2 regions of the Streptomyces sp. NPDC006435 genome follow, and region 2 is predicted to be linked to the other one. Evidence: riboswitches for the same ligand, from Rfam matches in the RefSeq annotation. Region 2 holds a riboswitch; the other holds the start of a gene.

Region 1 (7,736 bases), on a different contig from region 2:
GGTGTCGGTTTCTTCAACCGGCAGCCGCCGCTCGGTTCCGTGCTGCCGGACATGTTCCAGGAGAGCCACTGGGAGCCGGAGTTCGGCGTGGCCTCGCCCACCTCCTTCGAGGCGCAGGTGGCCCGCGCCGAGCAGGTCGTGGCGGAACTCCCGCCCGAGCAGCGGCTGTTCCTCTTCGTGAACGTGTCCGCCCTGCACCAGCCCAACTGGTTCCACCGGCCGGGAGCCACCCGTGAGGCGGGCGACTCCCGCGCCACCCACGCCGCCGCCCTGGAGTACGTCGACGCCCACATCGGCCGGCTCTTCGCCGCGGCGAGCAGCCGTCGCCGCTGCTTCGCCATCGTGTGCTCCGACCACGGCACGGCGTACGGGGACGACGGCTACACCGGTCACCGGCTCGGGCACGAGTCCGTCTGGACCGTTCCGTACGCGCACTTCTTCCTGGAACCGGGGGCCATCGCACCATGAACCGCACCACGACCGCCGTACCGGCCGTCCGCCCGTACCGGAGCTACGTCTACGCCTACCCGCACAAGACCGCCTACCGGCCGCTCACCGACCGGCCGGAGCTGCGCGAGCTGTGGGCGGGCGAGCGCAGGGACGCGCTCTCGCTCTATCTCCACATACCCTTCTGCGAGGTCCGCTGCGGCTTCTGCAACCTCTTCACCAGGATCGGCGCCCCCGACGAGCTGACGACCCGTTATCTCGATGCGCTGGACCGGCAGGCCACGGCCGTCCGGGAGGCGCTGGGTGACGCCGAGCCGGTGCGTTTCGCGGCGGCCGCGTTCGGCGGGGGCACGCCCACGTTCCTGACCGCGGCGGAGCTGGACCGGCTCTGCGACATCGCGGAGAAGCGGATGGGAGCCGATCTGCGCTCCGTCCCGCTGTCGGTCGAGACGTCTCCGTCGACCGCGACCGCCGACCGGCTGGCCGTCCTGGCCGACCGGGGCGCGACCAGGATCAGCATCGGGGTGCAGAGCTTCGTAGAGGCCGAGGCGCGTGCCGCCGTGCGCCCGCAGCACCGGGCCGACGTGGAGGCGGCGCTCGACCGGATCCGCGACGCCGGGGTCCCGATCCTCAACATCGACCTGATCTACGGCATCGACGGCCAGACCGAGGCCAGCTGGCGCACCTCGCTGGACGCGGCGCTCGGCTGGCGGCCGGAGGAGCTGTACCTTTACCCGCTGTACGTGCGTCCGCTGACCGGTCTGGGGCGGCTCGGCGCCGACGGCGAGGCGGCGGAAGCGGCCTGGGACGAGCAGCGGCTGCGGCTGTACCGCGCGGGCCGGGACCACCTCCTCGCCCACGGGTACGAGCAGGTCTCGATGCGGATGTTCCGCCGTGCCGACGCCCCGCGCACGGACGGCCCGGACGACTACGCCTGCCAGACCGACGGGATGATCGGCCTGGGGTGCGGGGCCCGCTCGTACACCACGAAGCTGCACTACTCCTTCGACTACGCGGTGGAGATGCGGGAGGTGCGGGCGATCATCGACGGCTACACCGCCACGGAGGACTTCTCGCGCGCCGAGGTCGGCCGGTACGTCGACGGCGACGAGGCCCGCCGCCGTCATCTCCTGCAGTCGGTCCTCCAGGCCGAGGGGCTGCGGGTCGACGACTACCGTGAGCGGTTCGGCACCTCGCCCGCCGACGACTTCCCCGCCGAACTGGCCCGTTTCGAGGCTCGCGGCTGGCTCGACGCGCCGGCCGGCGGCGCCGGGCTGCTGCGGCTCTCCCCCGAGGGCCTGGCCCACTCCGACGCCCTGGGCCCCGAGCTCTTCTCCCCCGGTGTACGGGCCGCGATGGCCGCGTACGAATTGAAGTGAGCGCGCCCATGGACCTGACCATCCTCTACCGCGGCCCGCTCTCCTCGTGCGACTACGACTGCCCGTACTGCCCGTTCGCCAAGCGGCGCGACAGCCGGGAGCAGCTGCGCGCCGACCGTGCCGCGCTGGAGCGGTTCACGGCGTGGGCCGCGGCGCAGACCGGTGACCGGCTCTCGGTGCTGTTCACGCCGTGGGGCGAGGGACTGGTCCGCTCCTGGTACCGCCGTGCGCTGGTCGAGCTGGCGCAGTTGCCGCACATCCGCCGGGTCGCGATCCAGACCAATCTCAGCAGTCGTACGGGGTGGCTGGCCGAGGCGGGCGGGGCCGGGCTCGGGAAGATCGCGCTCTGGTGCACGTACCACCCGGGGCAGACGCCGTACGAGAGGTTCCTCGGCAAGTGCCGGGAGCTGACCGCGATGGGCGTCCGGCACAGCGTCGGGATCGTCGGGCTCGACGAGCACCTGGCGGAGGCGCGGCGGCTGCGGGCCGCGCTGCCGGACGAGGTCTACCTGTGGGTGAACGCGGCGGAGGGCCACACCTACACGGACGAGGAGGCGGACCGCTGGACGGCCGTCGACCCGCTCTTCCCCTACAGCCGGCACCCGCACCGGTCGGCGGGGCTGCCCTGCCGGACCGGTGAGTCGGTCGTCTCGGTGGACGGGGAGGGCACGGTGCGGCGCTGCCACTTCGTGCCGGCGGAGCTCGGCAACCTCTACGACGGGAGCTACCGGCGGGCGCTCGGGCCGCGGGCCTGCCCGCTGGCGGTCTGCGACTGCCACATCGGGTACGTGCACCTGGAGACGCTGCCGCTGTACGACGTCTTCGCGGGCGGGGTGCTGGAGCGGATACCGGCGGCGTCGCCGCCGTCCCTCCTCGGACGGGCCTGAGAGGCCCGGATCCGTCCGTCGCACGGCCGGGTCCGGGCCGTCCGCTCCGTCCGGCGCCCGGTGGGAAGCATCCCTAGAGCGGCAGCAGGTCCGGCCGCTTCGCTTCGACGTGGTCGCCGGAGGACTCTCCGCGCAGCCGCCGTCCGATCCACGGCACCAGGTACTCGCGCGCCCAGTGGATGTCGTCGCGCCGCACTTCGAGCGTGCCGCGCTGGGCCTGCGGGGGCCATTCCTGGTCGGGGTCGGCCGGCACCTCCATGCCGAGGACCTGGGCGGCGCGCAGCGCGACCCTGGTGTGTCCCTCGGGCGAGAGGTGGAGCCGGTCGTCGTCCCAGGCGCGCCGGTCCTGGACGGACCGCAGCGACCACAGGTCGAGGACCGGGCACCCGTAGCGGTCCGCGACGGCCCGCACATGGGCGTTGTACGTGGCGATCTTGCCGCGCAGATGGCGCAGCACGGGGACGCCACGGGTGTCGAAGCCGGTGGTGATCATGACCGTCCCGACCGATCCGCTCAGGTCGGCGACCGCGCGCTCGAAGCGCTCGGCCACGTCGTCGGGGTCGGTGCCGGGGCGGATGATGTCGTTGCCGCCCGCGCAGAAGCTCACCAGGTCGGGGGCGAGTTCCTTGGCGCGCGGCACCTGCTCCTCGACGATCTGGTCGAGGAGGCGTCCGCGTACGGCGAGGTTGGCGTACCTGAAGTCCCCGTGGGGATCCGCGTCCGGTCCGGTGTCCGGGAGCTGGTCCGCGAGGAGTACCGCGAACCGGTCCGCCCAGCCGACGAAGGCCCCGTCCGGCCCCGGGTCGCCGACCCCTTCGGTGAAGCTGTCGCCGATCGCCGCGTACGACCCGATGACACCATTTCGGTTGATGACGCCACGTTGATTTTTTCTCGAATCGTCTGCCACAAGCGCTTATCCTGCACCGCTGAATGTGACCTACGCGACCGTAATATGGGGTTGACGGGAGGTGAGATAGACCACCCGGTCAGTTTTTGGCAAAGGGGGAATACGCCGAAGGGGCGGTGCGCCGCCGCGCACCGCCCCTTCCATGTCGCCGGGGTCGGATTCCGCCGTCCGGTTTCCCGGCCGTGCGGATCGGACGTGGATCCGTACGGATCAGACGTAGATGCCGTGCGAGGCCAGGTAGGCGATCGGGTCGATGTCCGAGCCGTACGCCGGACCCGTGCGGACCTCGAAGTGCAGGTGCGGACCGGTGGAGTTGCCGGTGGAGCCGGAGAGGCCGACCTGCTGCCCGGCGCTCACGCTCTGACCCGCCGAGACGGAGAGGGAGGACATGTGGCCGTACTGCGAGTAGCGGCCGTCGGCGTGCTTGATGACGACCTGGTTGCCGTACGCGCCGCCCCAGCCGGCGGTGACGACGGTGCCGGAGGTGATGGCCTTCACACTGGTGCCGGTGGAGACGGGGAAGTCGATCCCGCTGTGGCTGCCGCTGGACCAGTTGGATCCGGAGGCCCGGTAGTTGGTGGTGTGGTTGCCGGGAACCGGGTGGACGTAGCCGGAGCCGGTGCTCTGGGCGGCCGGGGCGGAGGTCGCGGCCTTGGACTCGGCGACGGGCGCGGACTTGACCGGGGCCGACTCGGCCGGGGCGGCCTGGGCCGGGGCCGACTTCTTCGCGACCGACGGCGCCGAGGGGGCCTTCGACGGGAGGGAGGAGCCGGTGCCCGTGCCGGTGGACGCGGCGCCGGCGGACGCCTTGCCGCCGAGGGTCAGCTTCATGCCCGGGAAGATCAGGCCGGGGTTCTCGCCGACGATCTGGCGGTTGTCCTGGTACAGCTTCTGCCAGCCGCCCTGGACCTTGTACTCGGCGGCGATCTTCGCCAGGTAGTCGCCGGTGACGACGGAGTACGTCGTGGTGGCGGGAGCCTGCTTCTGCGCGACCGGCTGGGCGTGCGTGGTGGTGACGGGGGCCTTCTGCGGCACGACGGCCGGGGCGGCCTGCTCCGCGGCGTGGGCGCCGGTGGCGCCGAGCAGCGGGAGCGCGATGACGGCGCCGCCGGCGCTCGCCGCGACGACGCCGCGGGCGATGGGGCCGGCCTTGGGACGACGGTGCTTACCCGATATGGGCATGAAGTGTTTCCTCTCCGGCGCCTGCGAGGTGAGCTGTCGGGTTCGGGCTGGAGATGCCCGGCCGCGCGAACGCGACTTCACCCCTAGCCGACCGGATACCGGTCGGCGGCTTACCTGGTTCCCCCGCTCCTGCCACGCGATCAGTGGATGTGAATTCCGGGCGGCGGCAGGATTGGGCGGTCCGTCCGGATTGACGGTGACCGTAGGCGAGCCGGGACGTCGAGAACAAGCCATGGGTTCCACCCCGGATTCCGCACCCGGGAAATCGGTGCGGAATTCCGGTCACACTCCGTGGATTAAGGATCATGCCTTTCCGCGCCGCGCACGGAATTCCCGACCGCCCCTTCGCCACACACCGTCACGGATATGATCCCGCTCACGAGCGGGCAACCATCTCCCCCGCACCCGGGGCAAGTTGCACCAAAAGGAACATTACGGACACACTTCGCAGGTCATCCCTTCCGAAGCCTCAGCACGCGCGCGTCGAGATCCCCCCGGAGCCCGGTGTGCAGTCCGCGGTGCAGCAGCACCGAACCGTGGTGCACCGCCCCCGTGTCCAGGCAGGTGTACGTGGCCCCGGGGTCGATCCCGCGCAGCCGCAGGGCCGGGGGCCGCTCCCGGTGGCGCTGGGTCTCCAGCCACATCAGGACCACGGTCTCCTCGCCGCGGACGTACTGGACCGCGCTGAGGCCGCCGTCCGGGGGGCGCAGCCGGTACAGCTCGCCGTGCTGCACCACCGGCCGGATCTCCTTGTACAGATCCACCCATTCCCGCGCCTCGGCGAGCTCCTCCCCGCTCCACTTCGCGAGGTCCCCGCCGATGCCGAGCACCCCGGCCATCGCACTCACGAAACGGAAGCGCAGGGAGCTGACCCTGTCGTTGAACTGGACGTTCGGACTGTCGGTGACCCAGGCGGCCATCACCCGGGCCGGGTGAATCTGACCGAAGCCCTCCTGGATGGCGAGCCGGTCCAGCGGGTCGGTGTTGTCGGAGGTCCACACCTGGTCCGTACGGGACAGGATTCCCAGGTCGATCCGCCCGCCACCGCCCGAGCAGGACTCGAACGCGACGGAGGGGTGCGCGGCCCCGAGCCGGTCGATCAGTGCGTACAGGCCGTCCACGTGCTCGATCCAGAGCTTCTGCGGATACTCCTCGCCCGGCCACCCCGCATCGGTGAAACAGCGGTTGAAATCCCATTTCACATAGTCGATGGGCGCGCTGGAGAGCAGGGTGTCCAGCTGCCCCAGGAGATATTCGCGCACATCGGCGCGGGCCAGGTTCAGCACCAGCTGATTGCGGTACTCGGTCCGCTTCCTGCCCGGGAAGTGCTGCACCCAGTCGGGGTGCGCACGATAGAGATCACTGTCCGGGTTGACCATTTCCGGTTCGACCCAGATACCGAACTGCATGCCGAGTGCGTGCACTTCGTCCGCGAGCGGCTTCAGCCCCTCGGGAAAGCGGTCCGGATTCGGCGTCCAGTCGCCGAGCCCGGCCCGGTCGCTGGTCCGCCGCCCGAACCACGCGTCGTCCACGACGAAGAGTTCCACGCCCACCCCGGCGGCGCGGGCGGCGAGGGCGCGCTGCTGCTCCAGCGAGACGTCGAAGCCGGCCGCCTCCCAGGAGTTGTAGAGCACCGGCCGGAGGCTCTCCGCGTCCGGGACCACATGGGCCAGCTGCCAGGCGTGCCAGGCGCGGCTCGCCCCGCCGAACCCCCGCCCGCTCCACAGACCGGCGAACACGGGTGTGGTGTACGACTCCCCCGGGGCGAGCCGCAGCAGTCCGGAGTCGTCGTGGCCGGCGCCGCCGGTGATCTGCACGAGCCCGTCGGGAAGCCGCTGCACGCAGATCCGCCACGACCCGGACCAGGCGAGCGCACAGCCGTACACCTCCCCGCTCCCCTCGGTCGCCGTGCCGTCGGCGTCCAGCGCGACCCACGGCAGGTGCTGGTGGCCGGTGTGGCCGCGCCTGCTGGAGGTGACGCTCTCGCCGTGCATCAGCTCCGCCCGTTCGAGCTGCGACTCCGCCGCCCAGCGCCCGTGCAGCCGGCTCAGCCGCCATCCGTCGCGGGCGGGCAGCGACCAGGCGGCCGCGTCGGCCCGCAGCAGTTCCAGCGGCGGGCCGTCCGGTCCGGCGTGGGTGACGGTGGCCCAGCGCTCGACGACGTCGGAGTCCGCCCGCATCCGGTAGTGCAGCGTGAGGGCGAGCCGGTGCACGGCGTCGGTGAAGCCGACGCGCAGTTCGTCCCCGTCCACCACGGCATCGGCGAAGGACCACTCGGTGCCCCTGACCTGCGGGGTGCGCACCGAGAGGGCCGGGCGGGCGAACCTGGGGCCGCCCTCCACGGGGTACTCCTCGCGCCCGTCGAGCCAGGACTCGAAGGCCCGGGAGGACGGCTCCGGCTCCTGGGCCAGGGACTCGGCCGCCGCGAGGGAGAGCTTCGGCCCCCAGTGCAGATGGATCAGCTCGTCCCGCTCGGTGAGGCGCAGCGCGTAACTGCTGTCCGCCCCGGTGAGCATCCAGACCCGGCCCGTATTGCCCGTCTCGATCATCGCTTCCCCACATTCCAACAGTTCCGCACATCATCGAGCATCACTGGATACCGGGCAACGGCCAGTGGGCAATTCACCGGTCGGACTGGCTGCCGGAGCAAGGGAGTTCACCGGGTATCGACAGGAAATGGCCGAGATGATTGCCTGAGGAACCCATGTCGTATCGTCGCGAGGGTTGGCCTTGCCGGCGACTCGCGCCGGTCCCAGACACTCCAGGAGGCGCCGTGACCCAGCAGTTGCCGCAGATCCCGTCGACGGAACCCGAACTGGCGGGCGTCCGCAACTTCCGCGACCTGGGCGGCCTGCCCGCCGCGGACGGCCGACGGGTGCGGTACGGGCGGCTCTTCCGCAGCGGTCACCTCGCGCACGCCACGGCCGAGGACGC
Region 2 (7,736 bases):
AGGCAGAGGCCCGCCCCGCTGTGGCCGCCGCCGCGGACGGCGGCCACGAGTCCCTCGTCGCGGACGAAGTCGACCGCGGCCATGACGTCCGCCGTGTCGGCACACCGGACCACCGCCGCGGGACGTCTGTCGATCATGGCGTTGTAGATCGTGCCGGCCGGGCGGTACTCCGGGTCCTGCGGGCCGATGACGGGGCCGCGCAACGCGGTCCGCATCGCGTCCAGGGGTACGGGTACGGGTGCGGTGCCGTTCATGGCCTGGCCACCCCTCGTGCGTCGAGGTCGGGATGGCGGTCGCGCCCCGCCCGGCACCCGGCGGGGGAGGCCGGGGCCCGGTGTCCGGGGCCGCGGACGGGAAGGCCGCCGTGGGCTGATGCCTCAAGCCTCCGCCCGGCCCCGCGACCCCGCCAGCCCGCCGGGCCGGGCGGAGGGAGACATGCGCGCCCGGGGAGCCCCGGCCCTTCGGACGGGTCCAGGCTCAGACGAGGAGCTTCGTCTTCGCGCGCTGGTACTCCTCGTCCGTGATGGCGCCCCGGTCCCTGAGATCGGCGAGCTTCGCCAGGTCGTCGACGTGGCCGCTGCGTCCCGGGCCGTCCCCGCCCGGGGTGCCCGCCGCCTCCCGTACGTACGCCTTGAAGGCCGCGTCCCGGTCCTGGGCCTCCTTGATGTCCCGCCTGCTCATGGACTTGCCGCGCACGATCACGTACACCAGCACCCCGATGTACGGCAGCAGCAGCGTCAGGACCAGCCAGCCCGCCTTGCCCCAGCCGCCGAGGTCGTGGCTGCGGAAGATGTCCGTGATGACCTTGAAGAGCAGGAACAGCCACATGACCCAGAGGAAGAACCAGAGCATGGTCCAGAAGAGGTCGAGCAACGAGTAGTCGTCCACGGTTCGCTCCCGATCAGTGCGATGCCGCCGCGTCGGTCAGCCGGTCGATGAAACAGTCATATCACCGCATATCGACAAGCGCGCGCCGTCCGGGGCCAGGTCCGGGCAGGGGTCCGACCCCTCGCCCGTCGGTGCGGTCCGTGTGCCGGATGCGGCCCGGGTGAAGCCCCGGGGAACCCGAGTGGTCATGGGAGCGCCGGGAATGGCGTAGAGTGGTGTTCACCGACGCGGGGTGGAGCAGCTCGGTAGCTCGCTGGGCTCATAACCCAGAGGTCGCAGGTTCAAATCCTGTCCCCGCTACTGAAGAGTCAGGCCCGGCACGCATGCAGCGTGCCGGGCCTGACTCGTTTCGTTCTCCCGCCCAGATCCCTCCATTGGCCGATGAGCGGTCGCCGCGTCGTTCCGTTCCGGGGAGTCTGGGGGCGGGGCGCGGTTCCGTCCGCAGCCGCGGACGTACCGGGCAGGAGACCAACGGGTGGTGTGGAAGCGGGAACAGCGGCGCGGCGGGCACGCCGAGGGCGGCGTCGGCACCCGGCGGTTCGTGCGGGCGATGCCCGCCCTGATGATCATCGGCGGGCTGGTCTTCGACGCCTTCACGCCGCCGACCTTCACCGCCATCCCGCTGTTCGTCGCGGCGCCGCTGATCGCCGCCCCGTTCTTCTCGCTGTCCAGCACCGTCCGCACCGGTATCGCCTCGATGCTGGCCGTCATCGCGCTGCGGCTGTCCAGCAGCACGCTGCCCGAAGTGGTGCCGCTGATCGAGCTGCTGACCCTGGCCACCGTCTCGGTCCTCGCGGTCGTGATCAACACGGTGGTGCGGCGCGGCAACGAGCAGCTGGCCTCCGCGCGGGCCATCGCGGAGACCGCCATGCGCGCGGTGCTGCCGAAGCCGTCCGAGCGGATCGGCGGACTGCACGTGGCGGCGCGTTACGTGGCGGCGCAGGCGGACGAGTTCGTCGGCGGCGACCTGTTCGCCGTGACGGACACCCCGTACGGGGTGCGCCTGGTGGTCGGGGACGTGCGGGGCAAGGGCCTCGAAGCCGTGGGGACGGTGGCGGTGGTCATCGGGGCGTTCCGCGAGGCGGCGGAGCAGGAGCGCTCGCTGGAGGGCGTGGCGTGGCGGCTGGAGCGGGCGCTGGCGCGGGAGGAGACGAGGAGGGGCGGGCTCGACGCGCTGGAGGGGTTCATCACCGCCGTGCTGGCGGAGATCCCGTCCGGGCTGTCCCGGGTGCGCGTCGTCAACCGCGGCCACCCCGAACCGATCCTGCTGCATCCCGACGGGGCGCTGGAGGTGCTGAGGCCCACCGAGCCCGCGCTGCCGCTCGGGATGGGCCTGGGCGCGTGGTCGCAGCGGACGGACGAGTGGGACCTGCCGGCCGGGACGACCCTGCTCCTGTACACGGACGGCCTCTCCGAGGCGCGGAACGTCGAAGGGGTCTTCTACGATCCGGCGGACCGGCTGCGCGGGCGGATCTTCCCGGGGCCCGAGGAGCTGCTGTCCGCGCTGACCGACGACGTGCGCCTGCACACGGGCGGCGAGACGACCGACGACATGGCGCTGCTCGCGGTCATGTGTCCGGCGGAGGGTCAGCCGGACCGGCGCAGGACCGTGCGGATCGTCGGCCTGGAGGAGGCGTGAGGGGAGGCGTGAGGGGAGGCGCGGGAGGAGGATGCGGGAATGGTTGCGGGGTGGGCGCGGGGCCGGTTCCGTTCCTTCCGTTCGCGATGCCACCGTACGTAATCGAAAGGCGCCGCTCCGCATAACGTTTGACGCAACGTCAGAAACGGGATAATGACTGAGGTGCGGTCAACTCATACGTTTTCATTGAGTTATGTCCCGTAAAGTCCAGGCCAAAGACGTGAACGATCAGTGGGAACAGCTTGGAATGCGGCCCCGGTGTCTATTAACGTTCGATAACGCAGCGCGGTCGTCCCAGCCGTCGCCAGTGGCGGCACCGTGCGCGAGCGCCGAATTCCGCAAGGGAACCGGGGAACCACCTATATGGGGTGAATCGGACGCCTGTGTCTCGTGAGAGGCAGAGGAGCCCGTAGGAGACCTTCCTGCTCCGAACCCGTCAGCTAACCCGGTAGGCGAGAAGGAAGGAAAGGAGTGCGCCCCCGTGGCGTCCAACAAGCCTGCCCCCGAGGTCCCGTCCCGGTTCACCCCCGACTACGGCTTCGGCTCCGACTTCCCCGCGCAGCGCGGCTCCGACTTCGGTTCCGACGCGGCGGCCACCGGGACGGTGACGACGGCGTACGGCAGCGACTACGGCACCGGCCATGGCGGCGACTTCACCACCGAGTTCAGCGGTGACTTCAACGACGGCTTCGGCGGCGACTTCCGCGCCGAGGGCAACGGCGGCGAGCCCGCGCGCAGCCTGGAGGAGTGGAACCCCACCGAGGAGTCCGTCCGCCCCGTGCGCGGCCGGCACCGCGTCGCCAAGCAGCGCAGCGGACTCGCCCGCAGTTCGACGGTGCTGGGCGTCGGCGTCATCGCGGCGGTCGGTGCGGGCGGCATGGCCACCGCGCAGAGCAAGCCGCCGGTCTCCATCTCCGTCCCCGACTCCATCACGGAGAACCTCCCCGACGCCGCGTCACTTCCCGGCGTGGGCGCACTGTTCTCCGACGACTCGGACAAGGACGCGTCCGAGGACGTCACCGCCACCGCCCCGCTGACCTCCGCCGGCATCACCGTCGCCGAGGCCGAGCAGGGCAGGACGGACGCGGGCGAGGCGCTCCGTGTCCGCATCCTCCAGCAGGCCGAGCAGCAGCAGGACGCGGCCGTCGCCGAGGCCAAGGCCGCCGAGGAGAAGGTGGCCGCCGAGAAGGCCGCCGCCGAGGCGAAGAAGCAGCAGGACGAGGCCGAGGCCAAGGCCGCCGCCGAGAAGAAGAAGGCGGAGGAGGAGGCCAAGAAGAAGGCGGAGGCCGCGCGGCTCGCCAAGCTCGCCGCCAGCTACGCCGTTCCGACCTTCTCGTACACGATCACCTCGACCTTCGGGCAGGCCGGTTCGATGTGGTCCTCCGGCCACCACACCGGCCTCGACTTCGCCGCCCCGACCGGAACCCCGATCAAGGCCGTGCACAGCGGCACGATCAAGTCGGCCGGTCTGGCCGGTTCGTACGGCTACCGCACGGTGCTGGAGCTGGAGGACGGTACGGAGATCTGGTACTGCCACCAGTCCTCGATCGGCGTCGGCGTCGGCCAGAAGGTCACCACCGGCGAGACCATCGGCCGGGTCGGTGCGACCGGCAACGTGACCGGACCGCACCTCCACCTGGAGATCCACACCCCCGACGGCACGGGCGTCGACCCGATGGCCTGGCTCCGCGGCAAGGGCCTCAACATCTGAGGCGACCCGGCCCGACCCGGTCCACCGGCCCATGAACCCCGGCAGTCCTGACGCTCACCCCCCGACGTCAGGGCTGCCGGTTCGTCTTGAGCGGCACAGGACCCGGAACCCGGAACGGCAGTCCCGACCGGGCCGACGGGCCGACGGGCCGACGGGCTGTCGGGGACAGCGAACCCGAACGAACCCGTCGGGAACGACGAACCCGCAGGAAACAACGAGCCCGTCGGAATAGCGGGCCCGTTGGAATTCGTTGATCCACTTATGACTTCTCTTCGTAAGCTGGGCTCCTCCGACCTCCAGGTCTTCCCGCTCGCACTCGGTGGCAACGTCTTCGGCTGGACCGCCGACGAGGCGCAGTCGTTCGCCGTGCTGGACGCCTACGTCGAGGCCGGGGGCAACTTCATCGACACCGCCGACGTGTACTCGGCCTGGGTCCCGGGCAACGAGGGCGGTGAGTCCGAGACCGTCATCGGCAAGTGGCTCGCCGCGCGCGGCAACCGTTCCGACGTCGTCGTCGCCACGAAGGGCGGCGCCCACCCCGAGTACAAGGGGCTCTCCTCCGCCACCGTCAAGGCCGCCGCCGAGGAGTCGCTGCGCCGGCTCGGCACCGACCACATCGACCTCTACTACACGCACTTCGACGACGAGACCGTGCCGGTCGAGGAGATCATCACCGCCCTGGACCAGCTGGTGAAGGAGGGCAAGGTCCGGGAGATCGCCGCCTCCAACATCAGCGCCGAGCGGCTCCGGGCGTCCCTGGACTTCTCGGAGCGCGAGGGGCTGGCGCGCTACGTCGCCCTCCAGCCGCACTACAACCTGGTCTCCCGCGACACCTACGAGGGCGAGCTCCAGGACACGGCCGCCCGCGCCGGGCTCGCCGCCGTGCCGTACTACGCCCTGGCCTCCGGCTTCCTCACCGGCAAGTACCGTCCGGGCGCCGTGGTGGACAGCGCGCGGGCGCAGAGCGCCGGTCAGTACCTGGAGTCGGAGCGGGGGCAGAAGGTCCTGGCCGCGCTGGACAAGGTCGCCCAGGAGCACGACGCGCAGATCGCGACCGTCGCGCTGGCCTGGCTCGCTTCCCGGCCGACCGTCGCCGCGCCGATCGCCTCGGCCCGTACGGTCGAGCAGCTGCCCGCGCTGGTGGCCGTCGCGGACCTCACGCTGACCGAGCAGGACCTGGCCGAGCTCACCGAGGCGTCCGCCTGACGAGGACGCCCGACACGGACGTCTGACGCGGACGCCCGACGCGGACGTCTGACACGGACGCCCGACGCGGACGTCTGACGCGGACGTCGTCCGACGCAGGACTCCCGCCCGTTCCGTCCACGGCCGTTCGCCCGAGCCGTGGGCGGGGCGGGCGGTCTGTCGCGGTCCTACCGCGGGGGCAGGTAGGGGTTGTGGTTCGGTCCGGGCCCGGGGCCGTTGTGGTGACCGCCGTACCAGGTGTGCGCGGGGAACGGTCCGGCGTACGGGGGCGGCGCCGGGTGGTGGGGGCGCAGCCGGCCCGTGGCCTGCGCCGCGTACGTGAGGGCGGGCACGGCCACCTCCCTGCGCTGCCAGAGGTGGTGCAGCAGCTCCAGCTCCCGTGCCGCGAAGTCCGGTTCGGCCGCCCCGCGCCGGGCCCGCAGCCGCAGCGAGGCCAGCGACGTGGCGAACGACTCGTACTCGGCGACGGTCCGGGCGGCCGCCTTGCCGTGGGCCGTGGCCCGCGCCAGGTCCCCGGCCGTCGGGACGGGAGCGGCGACCGGCCCGTGGCCCGGCCACCCCGCCCCGTACGGGACCGGCCCCCGCGCCGCGATGACGTGTCGGCGGCGGGCCTCGTCACGGGCCAGGCCGCGGGCCCGCATCGAGGCGAGGGCGAGCGGTTCCGCCGGGGTCAGCCAGCCGGCCGCAGCGTAGGCGGGTAGCTCGGCGCAGAGCGTGCGCAGCTCGCGTTGGCGCGACCAGATCGCCAGCCAGGTCACCAGCCCGAAGGCCGGGACCATGAACAGCCCGTACACGGCGTAGAAGCCGTACGGGCCGAAGGTCGCCGACCCGTTCCACAGCGCGTGCATGCCCATGGCGAGGACGAGGCCCAGCAGCGGCAGCACGATCCGCAGGACGCGCCGGCGCCGGGCGACCGTCGCGGCGATCCCGAAGCCGATGCCGGTCAGCACCGTGAAGAGCGGGTGCGCGAACGGCGACATCACCACCCGTACGAAGAACGTCGCGGCCGTCACCGACACGGCACCGGCGATGCCCGTCTGCTGGTCCTCGCCGAAGGCGTTGCCGAGGTAGAGGATGTTCTCGGTGAAGGCGAAGCCGCTCGCGGTGAACCCGGCGGTCACGACACCGTCGACGATCCCGTTGAAGTCGCGTCTCCGGAACAGGAAGACCAGCAGTATCGCGGCGGCCTTGGCGCTCTCCTCGACGACCGGTGCTATGACCGTGGCACCCAGGGTGTCCGCGTCCGCCGGGTCGGCGGTGGCCGTGGCTATCCAGCGGGTCGCGAACGAGTTCGCGAGGATCGCGACCAGGGCGGCGGCGAACGCGCCCCAGGCGAAGGCGAACAACAGATTCCGCCAGGGGGCCGGTTCGACCCGGTCCAGCCAGCGGAACGCCGTCATCAGCAGCGGCACGGGCAGCACGGCGAGCCCCAGCCCGACGAGGAACCCCTCGGTGCCCGTCTGGTCGCGGACCAGGGCCAGGATCGCCAGCCCGCAGAGCGCGAGCACGGTGAACACGGCCGTGACGCGGAACGCCCGGCTGCGCCACACCATGCCGACGCGGCGCGGCCGGTAGCGCCAGTGCCCGCGCCCGGGAACGGCAGCGAGGATCTCACCGACCCGCTTCTCCTCAAGGAGCGGTACGGCCGGTTGCGACTGCTGCTGGACAGACCCGTCGAACACCACCCGACGACCCTAACGAGCAGCACCGACAACTGGCCATGGGGCGAGGAAGCGGCCGTCCCCCGGGCCCACCGGTCCACCGACGGGCAGGAGCCCGGCGGACAGGACGTCAGTGGACAGGGCCCGGCGGCGGGACTCACCGGGCAGGAGCCCGGTGGGCAGGACTCAGCTGCGGGCGAAGAGCAGGTCGTGCACGACGTGGCCCTTGTCCAGCCCCTGCCCCTCGAACCGGGTCAGCGGCCGGTGCGCGGGCCGGGGCGCGTAGCCGCCGTCCGCCCGGGTGTTCTCGTACCGGGGGTGCGCGGTCAGCACGTCCAGCATCTGCTCGGCGTACGGCTCCCAGTCGGTCGCGCAGTGGATCACGGCCCCCGGCTTCAGCCGCTGCGCCGCCAGGTCCAGGAACTCGGGCTGGATCAGCCGTCGCTTGTGGTGGCGCTTCTTGGGCCACGGGTCGGGGAAGTACACCCGCAGCCCGTCCAGCGACTCCGGTTCGAGCATCTCGCGCAGCAGGATGATCGCGTCGCCGTTGGCCACCCGGATGTTGGACAGGCCGTTGCGGTCCGCGAGGCCGAGGAGGTTGCCCTGGCCCGGGGTGTGCACGTCGACGGCG

The links. A riboswitch is a leader RNA that binds a small molecule or an ion and turns the genes downstream of it on or off. The one in region 2 is predicted to bind cyclic di-AMP.
Region 1: linked by a shared signal. The riboswitch ahead of ABZZ04_RS14295 (peptidoglycan DD-metalloendopeptidase family protein) and the one ahead of ABZZ04_RS02030 (M23 family metallopeptidase) in region 2 are both predicted to bind cyclic di-AMP.

Annotation. Positions count from the first base shown of each region.
Region 1 covers NZ_JBEXPY010000011.1:84,474-92,209, reverse strand. The annotation lists gene ABZZ04_RS14315 (STM4013/SEN3800 family hydrolase) at 1-468, shown strand, start outside; gene ABZZ04_RS14310 (STM4012 family radical SAM protein) at 465-1,826, shown strand; gene ABZZ04_RS14305 (STM4011 family radical SAM protein) at 1,835-2,713, shown strand; gene ABZZ04_RS14300 (SGNH/GDSL hydrolase family protein) at 2,787-3,620, opposite strand; gene ABZZ04_RS14295 (peptidoglycan DD-metalloendopeptidase family protein) at 3,831-4,802, opposite strand; cyclic di-AMP (ydaO/yuaA leader) riboswitch at 4,806-4,958, opposite strand; gene ABZZ04_RS14290 (alpha-galactosidase) at 5,255-7,351, opposite strand; gene ABZZ04_RS14285 (tyrosine-protein phosphatase) at 7,576-7,736, shown strand, end outside.
Region 2 covers NZ_JBEXPY010000001.1:446,320-454,055, forward strand. The annotation lists gene ABZZ04_RS02010 (FAD-binding oxidoreductase) at 1-254, opposite strand, end outside; gene ABZZ04_RS02015 (SHOCT domain-containing protein) at 478-888, opposite strand; tRNA gene ABZZ04_RS02020 (tRNA-Met) at 1,115-1,188, shown strand; gene ABZZ04_RS02025 (PP2C family protein-serine/threonine phosphatase) at 1,367-2,527, shown strand; cyclic di-AMP (ydaO/yuaA leader) riboswitch at 2,845-2,997, shown strand; gene ABZZ04_RS02030 (M23 family metallopeptidase) at 3,009-4,238, shown strand; gene ABZZ04_RS02035 (aldo/keto reductase) at 4,500-5,444, shown strand; gene ABZZ04_RS02040 (PrsW family intramembrane metalloprotease) at 5,612-7,126, opposite strand; gene trmB (tRNA (guanosine(46)-N7)-methyltransferase TrmB) at 7,292-7,736, opposite strand, start outside.